One region of the Mesorhizobium sp. P2_C5_2 genome, then DNA from elsewhere that is predicted to be linked to it. Evidence: predicted binding sites of a transcription regulator. Region 1 holds the regulator's gene; each other region holds the start of a gene.
The links. The regulator PhoB, encoded in region 1, activates phosphate uptake and scavenging genes when phosphate is short. The targets are predictions, from matches to a motif close to TGTCATNNANCTGTCAT.
Positions count from the first base shown of each region.

Region 1 (5,932 bases):
CTGATGACACTGCCGACCATCATCATCGCCACGCGCGCAGCCCTTGCCGCCGTGCCGCCGTCGATCCGCTCGGCAGCGCTTGGGCTTGGCGCCTCGAAGATGCAGATGGTGTTTCAGCACATACTGCCGCTTGCCGCACCCGGCATCCTGACCGGCACCATCATCGGCCTGGCGCGTGCGCTCGGCGAGACAGCACCGCTGCTTCTGATCGGCATGGTCGCCTTCGTCGCCGACTATCCGAAGACGCCTTTCGATCCGGCGACCGCGCTGCCGGTGCAGATCTACATGTGGGCAAACGAGGCCGAACGCGCTTTTGTCGAGCGCATGTCGGGCGCCATCATCATCCTGCTCGTCTTCCTCATGGCCATGAACATCACCGCGATCGTGCTTCGGCGCCGGTTCGAGCGGCGCTGGTAGAAAAAAGGCAATTTGGTATGAACATCATGACCGAACAGTCCCTTGAAAACGCAGTGGGCGACAAAATGAACGCCAAGTCGAACGAAGTCATCAAGATGCGCGGCGACAAGGTCGGCGTCTTCTACGGCGAGAAGCAGGCGCTGTTCGACGTCAATCTCGACGTCCGCCAGAACCAGGTGACGGCGCTGATCGGCCCGTCCGGCTGCGGCAAGTCGACCTTCCTGCGCTGCCTCAACCGCATGAACGACACCATCGATTCGGCGCGGGTGACGGGCAAGATCACGCTGGACGAGGACGACATCTACGACAAGAACATCGACGTCGTCGAACTCCGCGCCCGCGTCGGCATGGTGTTCCAGAAGCCCAATCCGTTCCCGAAGTCGATCTACGAGAATGTCGCCTACGGCCCGCGCATCCACGGGCTGGCCAAGCGCAAGTCCGACATGGACCAGATCGTCGAATCCAGCCTGAAGAAGGCGGCGATCTGGAATGAGGTCAAGGACCGCCTGCAGGAGCCCGGCACCGGCCTGTCCGGCGGCCAGCAGCAGCGCCTGTGCATCGCGCGCGCCATCGCCGTGTCGCCGGAAGTGATTCTGATGGACGAGCCCTGCTCGGCGCTCGACCCGATCGCCACAGCCCGCGTCGAGGAACTGATCGACGAACTGCGCCAGAACTACACGATCGTCATCGTCACCCACTCGATGCAGCAGGCGGCGCGCGTGTCGCAGCGCACGGCGATGTTCCATCTCGGCTATCTGGTCGAAGAGGGCGCCACCGACAAGATGTTCACCAACCCCGACGACAAGCGCACCCAGGACTATATTACCGGCCGCTTCGGCTGAGCCGTCCAGCGGTTGAATTTTCAGGCACGAGGACCAGGATCATGGGTGAACATACCGTCGCCTCCTTCGATGAAGAACTGGGGCAGATCAGCAAGCTGATCCGCGACATGGGCGATCTGGCCGGCTCGATGGTCAGCGGCTCGACCAGGGCGCTGCTCACTTCGGACAACGCGCTGGCGCAGCGTGTCGTCTCCGACGACGCCATCATGGACGCGCGCCAGCGTGAACTGGACGACCGCGCCATCACGCTCATCGCCAAGCGCCAGCCGATGGCCAACGATCTGCGCGCCGTGGTTGGCTCGATCCGCATGGCCGGCGACCTTGAGCGCATCGGCGATCTCGCCAAGAACATCGCCAAGCGCGTCGGCACCGTTGGCCTCAGCGTCACACCGCGCGACCTGTCGCATTCCATCGATGCGATGGCGCAGCTGGTGCTGATCCAGGTTCAAAGCGTTGTCGAGGAGTATGCTGCCGCCGATGCCGCGGCGCTGGCGAAACTCCGGAATGACGACGAGCGCATCGACGTCAAATACACGTCCGTGTTTCGCGAACTCTTGACCTACATGATGGAAGACCCGCGCAACATCACCGCCTGCACGCATCTCCTGTTCTGCGCCAAGAATCTGGAGCGCATCGGCGATCATGTCACCAACATCGCTGAAAATGCGTACTATGTGCTGACCGGCCAGCAATTGCCCGCCAATCGCCCGAAGCAGGACGAGACGGCGATGGCCACGTCGGCCTGACAAGGGTGAACTGCTGATGATTGCGCCACGCATCATGGTCGTGGAGGATGAGGAGCCGCTAGGCGTGCTCCTCCGCTACAACCTCGAATCCGAAGGCTACCAGGTCGAAGTGGTGACACGCGGCGATGAGGCCGAGATTCGGCTGCAGGAAAACGTGCCCGATCTGCTGGTGCTCGACTGGATGGTGCCGGCAGTGTCCGGCATCGAGCTCTGCCGACGGCTGCGGATGCGGCCCGAGACCGAACGGCTGCCGATCATCATGCTGACCGCGCGCGGTGAAGAAAGCGATCGCGTGCGCGGTCTCTCCACCGGCGCCGACGACTACCTGGTGAAACCATTCTCGACGCCCGAGTTCATGGCACGCGTCAAGGCGCTCCTGCGCCGCGCCAAGCCGGAAGTCCTGTCCAGCGTGCTCAAGGTCGGCGACATCGTGCTCGACCGTGAATCGCACCGCGTCTACCGCAAGAAGAGCGAGATCCGGCTCGGGCCGACCGAGTTCCGCCTGCTCGAGTTCATGATGCGCCATCCCGGCCGGGTGTTCTCGCGCAGCCAGCTGCTCGACAATGTCTGGGGCGAGACGATCTATATCGACGAGCGTACCGTGGACGTGCATGTCGGCCGCCTGCGCAAGGCGGTCAACAATGGCCGCATGCCTGACGTGATCCGCACCATCCGCGGCGCCGGCTACGCCATCCGCGAAGACTAGGCCGCGCCGTGCCGCGCCGTTGCCGGCCTCTCAGGCGACATGTTTGCCGGTCTTCGACTGAATCCCCGGCGCGAAAATCTCCTGGTCGACGAAGCCGAGGGCGCGCATGGCGCAGCCTTCGCGGATCAGCGGCAGTTCGTTGGGCTCGGTGTCGAAGGAGATCGACTTCGAGTGCTGGCCGCCGGCAGTCTGGGCGATCGCTTCGCGCAGCGCCGGTTCGATCAGGTCGAAGGCGGCGGCGCTGACCCCGACCATGGCGACAGGTGCGGGATCGATCAGCGCGAACAGGCTGCCAAGGCCGAAGCCGAGCGCTTCGCCGGCCTTGCGGTAGGCTTCCCGCTCCGGGCCGTCGGTCTCCCGGGCGCGCGCGGCAAGCGCGCGCATATCAGCGTCGCCGACATCGACCGGTTCGGCGTCCTCGCTCATCATTTTGGCGCTGCGCCAGATGGCGTAGTTGCCGGCATAGGCCTCGACGCAGCCGCGCCGCCCGCAACGGCAGAGCGCGCCGCCCGGACGGTGGATCATGTGGCCGAACTCGCCGCCAGACGAATGGGTGCCGGTGAACAGTTCGCCTTTCAGCACCAGCCCCATGCCGATACCGTGCGAGAGGAGGATAGCGATGAAATCGTCGCGGTAGCGCTCGGGCTGGCGCCATTGCAGCGCCACCGCCATCATGTTGCAGTCGTTCTCCATGGTGGCCGGAATGCCGAATTCCGCTTCCAGTATATCGGCGAAGGCAATGTCGGTCAGCGGCGTGATCGGCGACCACAGCATGGCGCGCGCCTGCGAATCGGTGATGCCCTGGATGCCCATGGCAATGCGGGCGATGCTTTGGACATCGAGGTCGGGATCCTCGAGCCGCCGCCGCACGATTGCCGTGCATTCGCCGATCAGCTCGTCGCGCGGCATGGTCAGCGTGTCCAGCCGGCGCTGCTCCTCGGCGACCACGTGGCCGGCATAGTCGATGACGGTGACGGAGAGGAAGTTCAGCGACAGCACCACGGTCATCACGGCCGCTGCTTCCGGGTTGAGGCCCAGGCCGACCTGCGGCCGGCCGCGCTTCAGCGCAACGGTCTCGCCAGGTTTGCTCTCGGCCAGTATGCCTTCCTGAATCAAATCAGACGAGATCGCCGATATGGTCGAATGGCTGAGGCCTGTCGTTGCGGCAATCTCCGTTCGCGACGGCTGGCCGGCCCGGCGCACGGCCGAAATCACCATCGCACGGTTGCGACGGCGCAGATCGTCGTGGCGGATACCAACCGACATCTTTTTTGTTTCCTCCCGGTCCCCCCGCGCCTCATGATAGTGGAGGCGGTCAGGGACGCCACGCAAATATTGGCAGAAGCCGGCGGCGCTGTCATTGTTTATTGCGGGTCTCGAAAAAAATCGGCGAGGCCATCAGAATCCATCAGAATCGATGTTGACAGCGCCTCGCTGTTGGACCAGTATTTTTTCGAGGCTCGAAAAAATAGAGCCTCTGTGTGCCGGCCTTCGGGCCAGTTTTGTCGCGCCGCGCGCGGCGCAGGGAGGATTATCATGAACAGATTTGCAGCCGCCATGCTGGCGGGTGTCGCCATGTCGCTGACGCTGGTGTCGGTCGCGCAGGCGAAGGACAAGGTCATCGGCGTGTCGTGGTCGAATTTCCAGGAAGAGCGCTGGAAGACCGACGAAGCGGCGATGAAGGCGGCGATCGAGGCTGCCGGCGACAAGTACATTTCCGCCGACGCGCAGTCCAATCCCGGCAAGCAGCTGACCGACGTCGAGAGCCTGATCTCGCAGGGCGCCAACTCGCTGATCATCCTCGCACAGGACGCCTCGGCCATCGGCCCGGCGGTGCAGAAGGCGCTGGATGAAGGCATTCCGGTCGTCGGCTATGACCGCCTGATCGAGAACAAGGACGTCTTCTACCTGACCTTCGACAACAAGGAAGTCGGCCGTATGCAGGCCCGCGAAGTGTTCAAGGCGAAGCCCGAAGGCAACTACGTCTTCATCAAGGGCTCGGGTTCCGATCCGAATGCCGATTTCCTGTTCTCGGGCTCGATGGAAGTGCTCAAGGAAGCCATCGACTCGGGCAAGATCAAGAATGTCGGCGAGGCCTATACGGATGGCTGGCTGCCGGCGAACGCCCAGAAGAACATGGAACAGTTCCTGACCGCGAACGACAACAAGGTCGATGCGGTGGTCGCGGCCAATGACGGCACCGCTGGCGGTGTTGTCGCGGCGCTGACGGCGCAAGGTCTTGCCGGAACGGTTCCGGTGTCCGGCCAGGACGGCGACCATGCCGCGCTGAACCGCATCGCGCTCGGCACGCAGACCGTGTCGGTGTGGAAAGATGCGCGAGAGCTCGGCAAGAACGCCGCCGAGATCGCCTCGCAGCTCGCCGACGGCAAGAAGACCGGCGAAATCGCCGGCGCCAAGGACTTCACCACGCCCGGTGGCAACACCGTCAAGTCGCTGTTCCTGACCCCGGTTGCGATCACCAAGGACAACCTCAACGTCGTCATCGATGCCGGCTGGATCAAGAAGGACGAAGTCTGCACGGGCGTCGCCGCCGGCAGCGTCGCGGCCTGCAACTAAGCTTGGCTGTTTCCATCCGATATCGACGCCGCGGCCCCAAAGCCGCGGCGTTTTCTCAACAAGATTTGTGTTTCCGCCATAGGCGGCTAACTTCTAGGCTGTGGTCCGGCATCCGCGTCAGACGGCAAGCCGCTGGGAGGACATCATGACCGACACGACCTCGACTTCGCAGGCCGACACCGCGCGTGCGTCGGAACTCGGCGCGGTCGCCCGGTTCCTGAAAGCGACCGAGATCGACACCCGCATGCTCGGCATGATCGGCGCGCTGCTTCTGATCTGGATCGGCCTGCATGTCATTTCCAGCTTCCGCCTCGGGGTCAATCCGCTCGATTTCGACAGCCGCACCTTCCTGACGCCACGCAATCTCTGGAACCTGTCGGTGCAAACGTCCGCCGTCGCCATCATGGCCTCAGGCATGGTGCTGGTCATCGTCATGCGCAACATCGACCTCTCCGTCGGTTCGGCCGAGGGCCTGATCGGCATGGTGATGGGTTTTGCCCAGGTGCATTTCCTGGTGCGCTTTGTCGGGCTCGAGCTCGGCAATCCGTGGATCTGGGTTCTGGCGCTGGTCATCGGCGTGGCACTCGGCCTTCTGATCGGCGCCTTCCAGGGTTTTGTCATCGCCTATCTCGAAGTGCCGGCCT
Region 1 covers NZ_JBFUDV010000008.1:79,640-85,571, reverse strand. The annotation lists gene pstA (phosphate ABC transporter permease PstA) at 1-417, shown strand, start outside; gene pstB (phosphate ABC transporter ATP-binding protein PstB) at 435-1,259, shown strand; gene phoU (phosphate signaling complex protein PhoU) at 1,301-2,005, shown strand; gene phoB (phosphate regulon transcriptional regulator PhoB) at 2,022-2,711, shown strand; gene AC1D1B_RS26800 (ROK family protein) at 2,742-3,977, opposite strand; gene xylF (D-xylose ABC transporter substrate-binding protein) at 4,248-5,288, shown strand; gene AC1D1B_RS26790 (sugar ABC transporter permease) at 5,434-5,932, shown strand, end outside.

Region 2 (5,932 bases), on a different contig from region 1:
TTGCCGAGCGCGTCTGGCACCAGCGCCGGCCGCGTCCGGACCGCCATGAATTGGCGGCCGCAGTCGCAGCGTTGAAGGGCGCAAAAAAGCCGCTGATCATTGCCGGCGGCGGCGTGCTGTATTCGCAGGCCTCGGACGAACTGGCGAAATTCGCCGAAGGCGCCGGTATTCCGGTCTGCGAGACGCAGGGCGGCAAATCCTCGTTGCCGGACAATCATCCGCTCAACATGGCGGCGGTCGGCGTCACCGGCACGTCCGCGGCCAACCGGCTGGCCGAAGAAGCAGATGTGGTGCTGGCCATCGGCACGCGCCTGCAAGATTTCACCACCGGCTCGTGGGCGCTGTTCAAGAATTCCGGCAAGACCATCATTGGGCTCAACGTCCAGCCTTTCGACGCCGGCAAGCATCGTGCGCTGCCGCTGGTCGCCGACGCGGCCGAAGGGCTGGCCGAGCTCGGTGCTGCGCTGAAAGGCTGGAAAGCGCCGTCCACCTGGACGGATAATTCCGCCACCGGCAAGAAGGCCTGGCAGGTTGACGCCGGCAAGGTGACGGCCTCGACCAACACAGCCTTCCCTTCGGATGCGCAGGTGATCGGCGCCGTGCAGCGCGCTTTGGGTTCAGGCGTGACCTTGCTGCATGCGGCCGGCGGTTTGCCGGGCGAATTGCACAAGCTTTGGCAGGCCGGTGCGCCCGGCTCTTACCATGCCGAATACGGTTTCTCGACCATGGGCTACGAAATTGCCGGCGGCCTCGGCGCCAAGATGGCCAAGCCCGACGAAGAGGTCGTCGTCATGATCGGCGACGGCTCCTATTTGATGCTGAATTCCGAAATCGCCACTTCGGTGATGCTCGGCCTCAAGCTCACCATCGTGCTGCTCGACAACAGGGGCTATGGCTGCATCAACCGGCTGCAGATGGCCACCGGCGGCGCCAACTTCAACAACCTGCTCAAGGACTCGCGCCACGAAATCCTGCCAGACATCGACTTCGCCGCGCATGCCGCAAGCATGGGCGCGATATCAGAAAAGGTGCCGTCGATCGCAGGATTGGAAAACGCGCTGCAGAAATCGAAAGCTAACGACCGTACCACCGTTCTCGTCATCGACACTGACCCCTTGGTTTCGACTGACGCCGGCGGCACGTGGTGGGATGTGGCGGTGCCTGAGGTGTCGGCGCGCAGCCAGGTCAACGCAGCGCGCAAGGCCTATGACGAAAAGCGACAGATGCAGACCATCGGCGATTGATGTAGGTGCTGGAGTTCCTCCCTTCTCCCCGTTTCACGGGGAGAAGGTGCCGGCAGGCGAATGAGGGGCAGCGCCGACCAACAGGTAATAAGCAGTTCAAATCCGGAGCCAAAACTTGAAAGCCAAACTGGGCATGTCCCCCATTGCGTGGTGGAACGACGATCTTGCCGAACTCAGCGACGACGTCTCGCTGGAAGAGTGCCTGCGCCAGTCGCGCTCGGCCGGCTTCACCGGCATGGAAATGGGCCGCCGTTTTCCCAATGATCCCAATGTCATGCTGCCGATCCTGAAGAAGGCCGACGTGACGCTGTGCGGCGGCTGGTTCTCCGGCACGCTGGTCGATGAGGACATGGGCAAGAACAAGGATCGCATCCAGCCGATGATCGACCTGTTCAAGGCGGTCAACGCGCCTTGCATCGTCTATGGCGAGGTCGGCCGCTCGATCCAGGGCGACCGCTCCAAGCCGCTCGCCACCAAGCCGAAATTGTCTGGCGACGAGATGAAGGCCTATGCAAGGCGGCTGACCGAATTCGGCGAATGGTGCGCCGAGCAAGGCATGCCGCTGTCCTATCACCACCATATGGCGGCGGTGGTCGAGACCGAGCCGGAGCTCGATGCCTTCATGCGCCATTCCGGCGACGGCATTCCGCTGCTGCTCGATGCCGGCCATCTCGCCTTTGCCGGCGGCGACGTTCTGCGCGCCATCGACAACCACCACAAGCGCATCAGCCATGTTCATGTGAAGGATGTGCGCATGGCCGTGATCGACGGGCTCGACCGCACGAAACAGTCCTTCCTCGACGCCGTGGCGCTCGGCGCCTTCACCGTGCCGGGCGACGGCTCGCTGGATTTCGGCGTCATCGTGCAGCGCTTCGCCGATCATGGCTATGAAGGCTGGTTCGTCGTCGAGGCCGAGCAGGATCCGAAGAAGAACCCGCCGCTGAAGATGGCGCAGGTCGGCCACAAGGAACTGATGCGGGTGATGACGGCTGCAGGCTACACCGTCGAGACTCAAGGCTTTCCCAATGCCTGAGGCGATCCGATGAAGGATTACGAGCACCCGTTCTTCCGCCCGCTGTGGCGGCGCGTTGCCGTCGTCGCCGTCTGCGTGATCTGGGCGGGAATTGAATTTGCCTCCGGCACACCGTTCTGGGGCGTCATCGCGCTCGGCTTCGCCGCCTACGCCGTCTGGCAGTTTTTTTACCTCTACAAGCCGGTCACCGAGAAGGCGGCAACGCCCGATGAACCGAAGGCTGGCGCCGAACCGAAGGAATGACCGCAATGTCGAAACTGCTCGTCAAAGCCGACAAGGGCCACGGCCGCGTCGCTCATGTCACGCCCGAAAGCGCAGGCTGGACCTATGTCGGCTTCGACCTGCATCGGCTGAAGCCGGGCGAAAACGCTTCGGGAAAGACGGGTGACCGCGAAGTCTGCCTTGTCTTCGTTACCGGCAAGGGCACAGCAAAGGCCGGCGGTCAGGAACTCGGCCTGCTCGGCGAGCGCATGTCGCCCTTCGAGGGCAAGCCGTGGTCGGTCTATATCCCTGAGGGGTCGGACTGGTCGGTCACCGCCGACACCGACCTCGAACTCGCTGTCTGCTCGGCACCGGGCCTTGGCGGCGGCCTGCCGGTGCGGGTCATCGCGCCCAACGATCTCGGCCAGGAGGTTCGCGGCAAGGGCACCAACACGCGCTACGTCACCAACATATTGCCCGAAGGCAAGCCGGCGGACTCGCTGCTGGTGGTCGAGGTCATCACGCCTGGTGGCCACACGTCGAGCTATCCGCCACACAAGCACGACCGGGACAATCTGCCTACCGAATCCTATCTCGAGGAAACCTACTATCACCGCCTCAACCCGCCGCAGGGTTTTGCCTTCCAGCGCGTCTACACCGACGCTGACAAGACCGGCGCCCGCGAACTGGACGAGGCGATGGCGATCGAGGATGGCGATGTCGTGCTGGTGCCCAAGGGCTACCACCCCTGCGCCGCCTGCCATGGCTACGATCTCTATTATCTCAACGTCATGGCCGGGCCGAAGCGGACGTGGAAATTCCACAATGCGCCCGAGCACGAATGGCTGATGAAGGCCTGAACAGCGCAAGCTATTGGTCCAGCTGGAAAAAATCGTCGGCTAAGGACTTGTCTGGTCGATTTGCCATCGAAAACCCGCAGAAGCTTCGTCAATCCGTCATGGAAATCACCTATGGCAGCGGGCTGACGAGGATTTCTCATGCGTTATGCCATCTACTTCACCCCGAGGCAGGACGAACCGCTGGCGCGGCTCGCCGCCAATTGGCTGGGCCGCGACCCTTTCGGCGCCGCCACAAGGCCGGTCGAGGCGGTGGCGGACCTGTCGGCGGCGGAAGTCGCCTTCCACACCGCATCGGCCCGCCGCTACGGTTTTCACGCGACGCTGAAGGCGCCCTTCCGGCTGGCCGCCAACGAGACGGAAGCCTCGCTGCGCGCGGCGCTGGACGCCTTTGCCGAAGCGACGCCGACTGTCACCATCCCGCGCCTGATCGTCAGCCAGATCGACGGTTTCTTCGCCCTGGTGCCTGAGGGGCCGCTGCCGCCGCTCAACCGTTTCGCCGATGATGTCGTGCTGGGCTTCGACCGTTTCCGCGCCCCGCTGACCGAGGCCGAGATCGAGCGGCGCAGCCCGGATTCGCTGAAGCCGGCCGAGTTCCGCAATCTCTGCCAGTGGGGCTACCCCTATGTCTTCGAGACATTTCGTTTCCACATGACGCTGTCCGGCCGGGCCGGGCCACAGGAAAGCCAACGTCTGCGCGCAGCAATCGACAGCCTGTTCGCCGAGGTGCTGCAGCAGCCGGTGCTGGTGGATGCGCTGACGCTGTTTGTCGAAACCGAGCCGGGCGCGCCGTTCATGGTGCTCTCGCACCATGCGCTCGGGCGCCGCACTGCCCGAAAAACCGCCTGACCACATCGCCTGAAACCTAAGGACTGCCTGAGATGACCGCCGAGACCGTTCTGACCAACGCCCGCATCGTGCTTGCCGACGAAATCGTCGAAGGGTCGCTGCTGCTGCGCGACGGCCTTATCGCCGGCATCGACGCCGGCACCGGGCGAAGCGGCGAGGACATGGGCGGCGACTACATCATCCCCGGCCTGGTCGAACTCCACACCGACCATCTCGAAGGCCATTACGCGCCGCGGCCGAAAGTGCGCTGGAACCCGATCGCCGCCGTGCTCGCGCATGACGCGCAGGTCGCCACCGCCGGTATCACCACCGTGCTCGATGCCTTGCGCGTTGGCATGGACGAGGACGCCGACCTCACCTCCGACGACATCCGCAAGCTCGCCGACGCCATAGAGGACAGTGTCCAGCAGGATCGCCTACGGGCCGATCACTTCCTGCATCTGCGCTGCGAGGTCTCGGCGCCGGATTGCCTCGCCGCCTTCGCCAATTTCGACGGCGACGAACGGGTCAAGCTGGCCTCGCTGATGGACCATGCGCCGGGACAGCGCCAGTTCGTCAACCTCGAGACCTACGCCTATTACTACCAGCGCAAGCTGAAGCTGACCGACCGCGACTTCAAGCTGTTCTGCGAAAAGCGAATGAGTGAGTCGGCGCGGAATTCGGGACCCAACCGGGTGGCGATATCAGCCGCCTGCAACGAGCGCGGCATTGTGCTGGCAAGTCATGACGACGCCACATCAGGCCATGTCGACGAGGCGATCGAACAAGGCGTGCGGGTCGCCGAATTCCCGACAACGCTGGAAGCCGCCAAAGCCTCCAAGGATGCCGGGCTCGGCGTGCTGATGGGCGCGCCCAACGTCATGCGCGGCGCCTCGCACTCCGGCAACGTCTCGGCCCGCACACTGGCCGGCGATGGTCTGCTCGACATCTTGTCGTCCGACTACATTCCGTTCAGCCTGATCCAGTCGGCCTTCTTCCTCGGTGATGTCGTAGAAGGCATTTCCCTACCGCAGGCGGTTGCCATGGTGTCGAAGAACCCGGCCGAGGCCATCGGCCTCAGCGACCGCGGCGTCATCGAGCAAGGCCGCCGCGCCGACCTGGTGCGCGTGCGCGTCGACGATCATGTGCCGGTCGTGCGCACGGTCTGGCGCCAGGGCCGCCGGGTCGCCTGATGGTTTCGGCGTCAATCGAACGCGAACTCACCGCCGAGGCCTTTCCGGTCCGCAACGGCGTCTTTGTCGCCGTCGTCGGCCCAAGCGGCGCCGGCAAGGATACGGTGATCGGCTATGCCAAGTCGCTGTTTGCCGATGAGACAAGGCTGGAGTTCGTGCGCCGGGTCATCACCAGGCCGAGCGACGCGGCAAGCGAGGACCACGACACGCTGGCCGACGTCGCCTTTGTCGAGGCCGAAGCCGACGGCGCCTTCGCCATTTCCTGGGAGGCGCATGGCCTGCGCTATGGCATCCCGGCCGATGTCGACTGGTCGATCGCCAATGGCCATGTCGCCGTCGCAAATGTCTCGCGCGCGGTCATCCCGGTGCTGCGCGAGCGCTACGCCAATCTCGCTGTGGTCGAGATCACCGCTTCGCCGGAAATCCTCGCCGAGCGGCTCGCCCAGCGCGGCCGCGAGTCGCGCGGCGAAGTGCTGGCTCGCCTCGCCCGCAGCGCCAACGTCGCTCTGTCCGGCCCCGGCGTGACCTCGATCGACAATGGCGGCCCGCGCGAAGCCGCCGGCGAGCGCTTCGCCG
Region 2 covers NZ_JBFUDV010000001.1:647,800-653,731, reverse strand. The annotation lists gene iolD (3D-(3,5/4)-trihydroxycyclohexane-1,2-dione acylhydrolase (decyclizing)) at 1-1,244, shown strand, start outside; gene iolE (myo-inosose-2 dehydratase) at 1,360-2,277, shown strand; gene AC1D1B_RS02970 (DUF3329 domain-containing protein) at 2,287-2,520, shown strand; gene iolB (5-deoxy-glucuronate isomerase) at 2,526-3,338, shown strand; gene AC1D1B_RS02960 (DUF1045 domain-containing protein) at 3,477-4,184, shown strand; gene AC1D1B_RS02955 (alpha-D-ribose 1-methylphosphonate 5-triphosphate diphosphatase) at 4,217-5,356, shown strand; gene phnN (phosphonate metabolism protein/1,5-bisphosphokinase (PRPP-forming) PhnN) at 5,353-5,932, shown strand, end outside.
Region 2: the regulator PhoB is predicted to act here: its motif matches at 3,422-3,438, upstream of AC1D1B_RS02960 (DUF1045 domain-containing protein).

Region 3 (5,932 bases), on a different contig from region 1:
CTGACCGGCACAGAAATGCAGCTCGGCCGCTCCGAGACCATCGCCGACACCGCCAAGGTGCTGTCGCGTTATGTCGACGCCATCATGATCCGCACCACGTCGCATGAGCGGCTGCTCGAGCTGACCGAGAACGCCACCATTCCGGTCATCAACGGGCTGACCGACGATACCCACCCCTGCCAGCTGATGGCCGACATCATGACCTTCGAGGAGCATCGTGGTCCGGTTGCCGGCAAGACCATCGCCTGGACCGGCGACGGCAACAATGTGCTGCATTCGCTGCTCGAAGCCTCGGCGCGGTTCCGCTTCAACCTCAATGTCGCCGTGCCGGAAGGCAGCGAGCCGGCGCAGAAGCACATCGACTGGTCGAAGACCAATGGCGGCAAGCTGCATTTCACCCGCTCGCCCGAGGAAGCCGTCGACCAGGTCGATTGCATCGTCACCGACTGCTGGGTGTCGATGGGCCAGGAACACCGCGCCCGCGGCCACAACGTCTTCTCGCCCTATCAGGTCAATGCGGCACTGATGGCGAGAGCCAAGCCCGACGCCCTGTTCATGCACTGCTTGCCGGCGCATCGCGGCGAGGAGGTGACCGACGAGGTCATCGACGGGCCGCATTCGGTGGTCTTCGATGAGGCCGAGAACCGGCTCCACGCCCAGAAGGCGGTTTTGGCCTGGTGCTTGGGCGCGTGAAGTGTCTGGGCGCTTGATCTGCGGGGGCGCGATGCCTATTTGCGCCGCATCACGCAAATCAAGCGCGTTTTGGACGCATGTGCCCCTCCGGGCCACATGGCCGCGCCCTGGAGCTTTGTCATGTTGGAAACGTATCAAGTGACTGAACATCACCCCAAACTCGGCGAGTTCGGCTATGCCGGCGACGATCACGTCGTGCCCTTCGAGGTCGGCCCGCTCGACGTGCGTGGCCGCACCGTGCAGCTCGGGCCGATGCTCGACGCCATCCTCAGCCGCCACGACTATCCCGAGCCGGTTGCCCGCCTGCTGGCGGAAGCCTGTGTGCTGACGGTGCTGCTCGGCACCTCGCTCAAATTCGAGGGCAAGTTCATCCTGCAGACCCGCACCGACGGGCCGGTCGACATGCTGGTCGCGGATTTTTCCACGCCCTCGGCATTGCGCGCCTATGCGCGCTTCGATGCCGACCGGTTGGAAGCTTTGGTGGCCGCCGGCGAGACCTCGCAGCAGACGCTGCTGGGCAGCGGCGTGCTGGCGCTGACCATCGACCAGGGTGCCCACACGCAGCGCTACCAGGGCATCGTCCAGCTTGACGGCGAGACGCTGGAAGACGCCGCGCGCACCTATTTCCGCCAGTCGGAGCAGATCCCGACCGATCTCAGGCTTTCGGTGGCCAAGCTTCTGACGCCAGGCCCCGGCGGCGCGCGCGAACAGTGGCGCGCCGGCGGCATCCTGGCGCAGTTCCTGCCGCAGTCGCCGGAGCGCATGCGCGTGCCAGATATTTCGGGCGGCGACGGCGATCCGCGCGATGTCACGCATGAACCGGCCGACAATTCATGGCGTGAGCTGGTGGCGCTGCTCGGCACCATCGAGCCGACCGAACTGATCGACCCGACCATCGGCGCCGAACGGCTGCTCTACCGGCTGTTCCACGAACATGGCGTGCGCGTCTTCGGCGGCGTCCCGGTCGCCGACCAGTGCTCCTGCTCGCGCGACAAGATCCGCGGCATCCTCGAAGGCTTCTCCGCCGAAGAGATCAAGGAGAGCACTCAGGATGGCGGCATCCACGTCGCCTGCGAGTTCTGCTCGACGCAGTACGACTTCGATCCAGCGGAATTCGCGGCTCAGTAAGCTCTCTTCCTTCTCCCCGTTCTACGGGGAGAAGGTGCCCGAAGGGCGGATGAGGGGCAGCGCTGACTTCGGCGAATGGCTGTGGGCACCGTTGTATCCAGGGAAGATAGTCTCACCAGTCCGGCGCCGCCATTTGCCCTGCCGGGCGTTCGTCACTCGAAAGCCAAGCAATTGGCTTTTCGTCCGCTTCGCGGACCATTCCTCAACTCCCCGTGAACGGGGAGAAAGAGGCTAATTCACTGTCCGCCTTGTCCCCGGCAAATCCAGCGAAAACGCCGGAATAGCGATGTCGAACGTCTCGCCCCTTTTGTTGCGCATGGTGTAGTGCCCGACCATGAAGCCCGACGGTGTCGAGAGCGGGCAGCCGGACGTGTATTGATAGCTGTCACCGGGATTGAGTTCGGGCTGGTCGCCGACCACGCCGGCGCCGCGCACCTCCTCGACCCGGCCGCTGCCGTCGGTGATGTGCCAGTAGCGCGACATCAGCTGCACGAACTCGTCCGACTGGTTGTCGATTGTCACCTGGTAGCCCCAGACATAACGGTTCTCCTGGGGATCGGAGCGATCCTCCAGGTAGAACGGTCTGACCTGCACTTCGATGTTGCGCGTGACGGCGCGGTACATGGGCTGCTCCAAACGACACCAACGGATCTGTCGGCGCTCTTGCCGTACTCCCGGATTAGGGCCTCACGCGCAGGTGCCGAACAACAATGTCATTTAAGTGACACATGACAATGATGGTGTGCGCAAACCGTGTCGGGCGACTCAGCGCTCTGTCGAACTGTTGAAAACGGCCCTTCCTGGCCGCTTTTTTCCGGAGTGACCAGATCTCGATGGAACTGACAGTCATAGCAGCGCTGCTTTCGGTACTCCTGCTTCTTTCCAATCTCGCCAGCATTGTGCTCGCTTCGCTCAGCCTGAAGCGGCCGCGCCCGATTGCTCCGCCGGCCGGGAAGGCACCTTCGGTGTCGATCGTGGTGCCGTCGCGCGGCGTCGAGCCGTTTACCGAGGAGACGCTTGCTCGCGCCTTCTCACTGAACTGGCCGCGCTACGAGCTGATCTTCTGCGTCGCCCACGCCGACGATCCGGTGGTCAAACTGATAAACAGGGCGATTGCCCGGTTTCCCAAAGTACCTGCCCGGCTTTTGGTCGGCGACGACCGCATCAGCAGCAATCCAAAACTCAACAATTGCGTCAAGGGCTGGGAAGCGGCGCGGCATCACTGGGTCATTCTTGCCGATTCCAACGTGCTGATGCCGACGGACTACGTCCAGCACCTGATGGCGGCCTGGCGGGATGATACCGGCCTTGTCTGCTCGACGCCGATCGGCTCGCGGCCGGACGGCTTCTGGGCCGAGGTCGAATGCGCCTTCCTCAACACGCTGCAGGCACGCTGGCAGTATGCCGGCGAGGCGCTCGGCCTCGGCTTTGCCCAGGGCAAGAGCATGCTGTGGAACAAGCCAATGCTCGACGCCAATGGCGGCATCCGCGCGCTGGCCGCCGAGATCGCCGAGGACGCGGCAGCGACCAAGCTGGTCAACGGGTTGAACCTGCACGTCAATCTCGTCGCCTCGCCTTTCGAGCAGCCGTTGGGGCAGCGCCGGCTTGGTGATATCTGGTCGCGCCAGGCCCGCTGGGCGCGCCTGCGCCGCGTCACCTTCCCGCTGTTCTTCGCGCCCGAAATCCTGACTGGCGTCGCCGTGCCGCTGGTGCTGGCGCTGACAGCGGCGGCCAGTGTCGGCGTCAGCCTGCCGGCAACCGCGCTGGCCGTTCTGGCGGCCGCCTATATTCCCGAGTGCACGCTGGCCGCGGCCAAGGGCTGGCACATGTCCCTGCGAATGATCCCGGCAATGATGGCGCGGGACATCATGCTTCCCGCGATCTGGGCGCGCGGCTGGCTGAGCGGCGCCATCGACTGGCGCGGCAACACCATGACCATCGGCACCAAGGCAGCCGAGCTGGAAGAGGCTTCGTCGGGCGCCTGAGCGCCCGCGCCGTGCTTCGGGTAAAGCCTACTTGGCCGCCTTCAGCGCCTGCTCGATATCCTCAAGCAGATCGTCGGTATCCTCAAGACCAACCGACAGCCTCAGCGTTCCCGGCCCGATGCCGAGCTCGGCGCGCGCCTCGTCGCTGAGGTTCTTGTGCGTCGTCGTCGCCGGATGGGTGATCAGGCTCTTGGCGTCGCCGAGATTGTTGGAGATCAGCACGATGTCGAGCGCGTTCTGCAGGGCGAAGGCCGCCTGCTTGCCGCCCTTGACGTCGAGGCAGATCAGCGTCGAGCCGCCGGTCATCTGCTTCTTGACGATATCGGCCTGCGGATGGTCGGCGCGGCCCGGATAGATGACGCGCGCGATCTCCGGCCGTCCGGCCAGGAAATCGGCGATCTTGGCCGCACTTTCCGTCTGCTGGCGCACACGCACCGGCAGTGTCTCCAGGCCCTTGAGCAGCGTCCAGGCGTTGAACGGCGACAGGCTCGGGCCGGTATGCCGGAAATAGTCGTGCAAATTCTCGTCGATCCACTTCTTGTCCGACAGGATGATGCCGCCAAGACAGCGCCCCTGGCCGTCAATATGCTTGGTCGCGGAGTAGACAACGATGTGGGCGCCGAGCAGCAAGGGCTTCTGCTGCAAGGGCGTGGCAAAGACGTTGTCGACGATCAACCGGGCGCCGATCGAGGTGGCCAGCGATGCCACGGCGGCGATGTCGACCACTTCCAGTGTCGGGTTGGTCGGGCTTTCCAGGAAGAACAGCTTGGTGTTCGGCCTGACTGCCTTTTCCCAATTGGCGATGTCGGTGCCGTCGACCAGCGTCGCCTCGATGCCGTATTTCGGCGCCAGCGTCTCGACCACCCAGCGGCAGGAGCCGAACAGCGCGCGCGCCGCAACGATGTGATCGCCGGCCTTGGCGCTGCACAGGAGCGCTGCCGTCACCGCCGCCATGCCCGATGCCGTAGCGCGGGCATCTTCGGCGCCTTCCAGCGCGCACATGCGCTTTTCGAACATGTCGACGGTCGGGTTGGCATAGCGCGAATAGATGAAACCCGGCTCCTCCCCCTTGAAACGGGCTTCGGCGGCCTGCGCCGTCTCGTAGACATAGCCCTGGGTCAGGTACATCGCTTCCGACGTCTCGCCGAATTGGGAACGCAGGGTTCCCCCGTGCACGAGGGCGGTCTGAGGCTTCCAGTTACGCTTCTTGGTGCTCATCGCTTTTGTTCCAGACACAAAAAAACCGGCCGCGAAAGTCGCAACCGGTCCATACGGCCTTGCGGCCCGACGGTCCTTTAGCGACTTGTTTAACGTGGCTGCAAGCCGACCGGCCAAATCACCACGGGATAACGACCCTTTAGACCTCAGCCATGCTTGCGTCAATTGCCGGCTTCATTAAGAGGTTTGTACCAGGCAGGTTCCGCAAAAGTGTCCAGCGGTTTTGCGGCAAGAACCTGCCACAAAGAGACCGGCCTTGGAGCGGAGCCAGCCATTGCGGCAGACAGGCATTCTTCCCGATCAGGATATTTCCGCGCTGTTCCAGTCCGGCGCGTTGAAGTCGCCGCGCGCACTCGATTCCGATCAGGTGCAGCCGGCGAGCCTCGATCTCAGGCTCGGCGACAACGCTTTTCGCGTCCGCGCCTCCTTTCTGCCCGGCCCCAACCACAAGGTGTCGGAGAAGCTCGAGCGGTTGAAGCTGCACGAGATCAGCCTGACCGAAGGCGCGGTGCTGGAAACCGGCTGCGTCTATATCGTGCCGCTGCTCGAGAGCCTCGCTCTGCCGGACAACATTTCGGCTTCGGCCAACCCCAAGAGCTCGACCGGACGGCTCGACATCTTCACCCGCGTGATGACCGATCGCGGCCACGAGTTCGACAAGATCGCCGCCGGCTATCACGGTCCGCTCTATCTCGAGGTCAGCCCGCGCACCTTCCCGATCGTCGTGCGTGCCGGTTCGCGGCTGTCGCAGATCAGGTTCCGCACCGGCAATGCTTTGCTGTCGGAAGCCGAGCTGAGCGAGTTGCATCGCGCCGAAATGCTGGTGGCGACCGAGCCGCCCAACATTTCCGGCGGCGGCATCGCGCTGTCGATCGATCTCGACGGCGATCAGAACGGCCTGGTCGGTT
Region 3 covers NZ_JBFUDV010000001.1:23,525-29,456, reverse strand. The annotation lists gene argF (ornithine carbamoyltransferase) at 1-693, shown strand, start outside; gene AC1D1B_RS00140 (Hsp33 family molecular chaperone) at 790-1,821, shown strand; gene apaG (Co2+/Mg2+ efflux protein ApaG) at 2,053-2,445, opposite strand; gene AC1D1B_RS00130 (ceramide glucosyltransferase) at 2,655-3,806, shown strand; gene AC1D1B_RS00125 (O-succinylhomoserine sulfhydrylase) at 3,834-5,024, opposite strand; SAM riboswitch at 5,082-5,159, opposite strand; gene AC1D1B_RS00120 (2'-deoxycytidine 5'-triphosphate deaminase) at 5,299-5,932, shown strand, end outside.
Region 3: the regulator PhoB is predicted to act here: its motif matches at 2,533-2,549, upstream of AC1D1B_RS00130 (ceramide glucosyltransferase).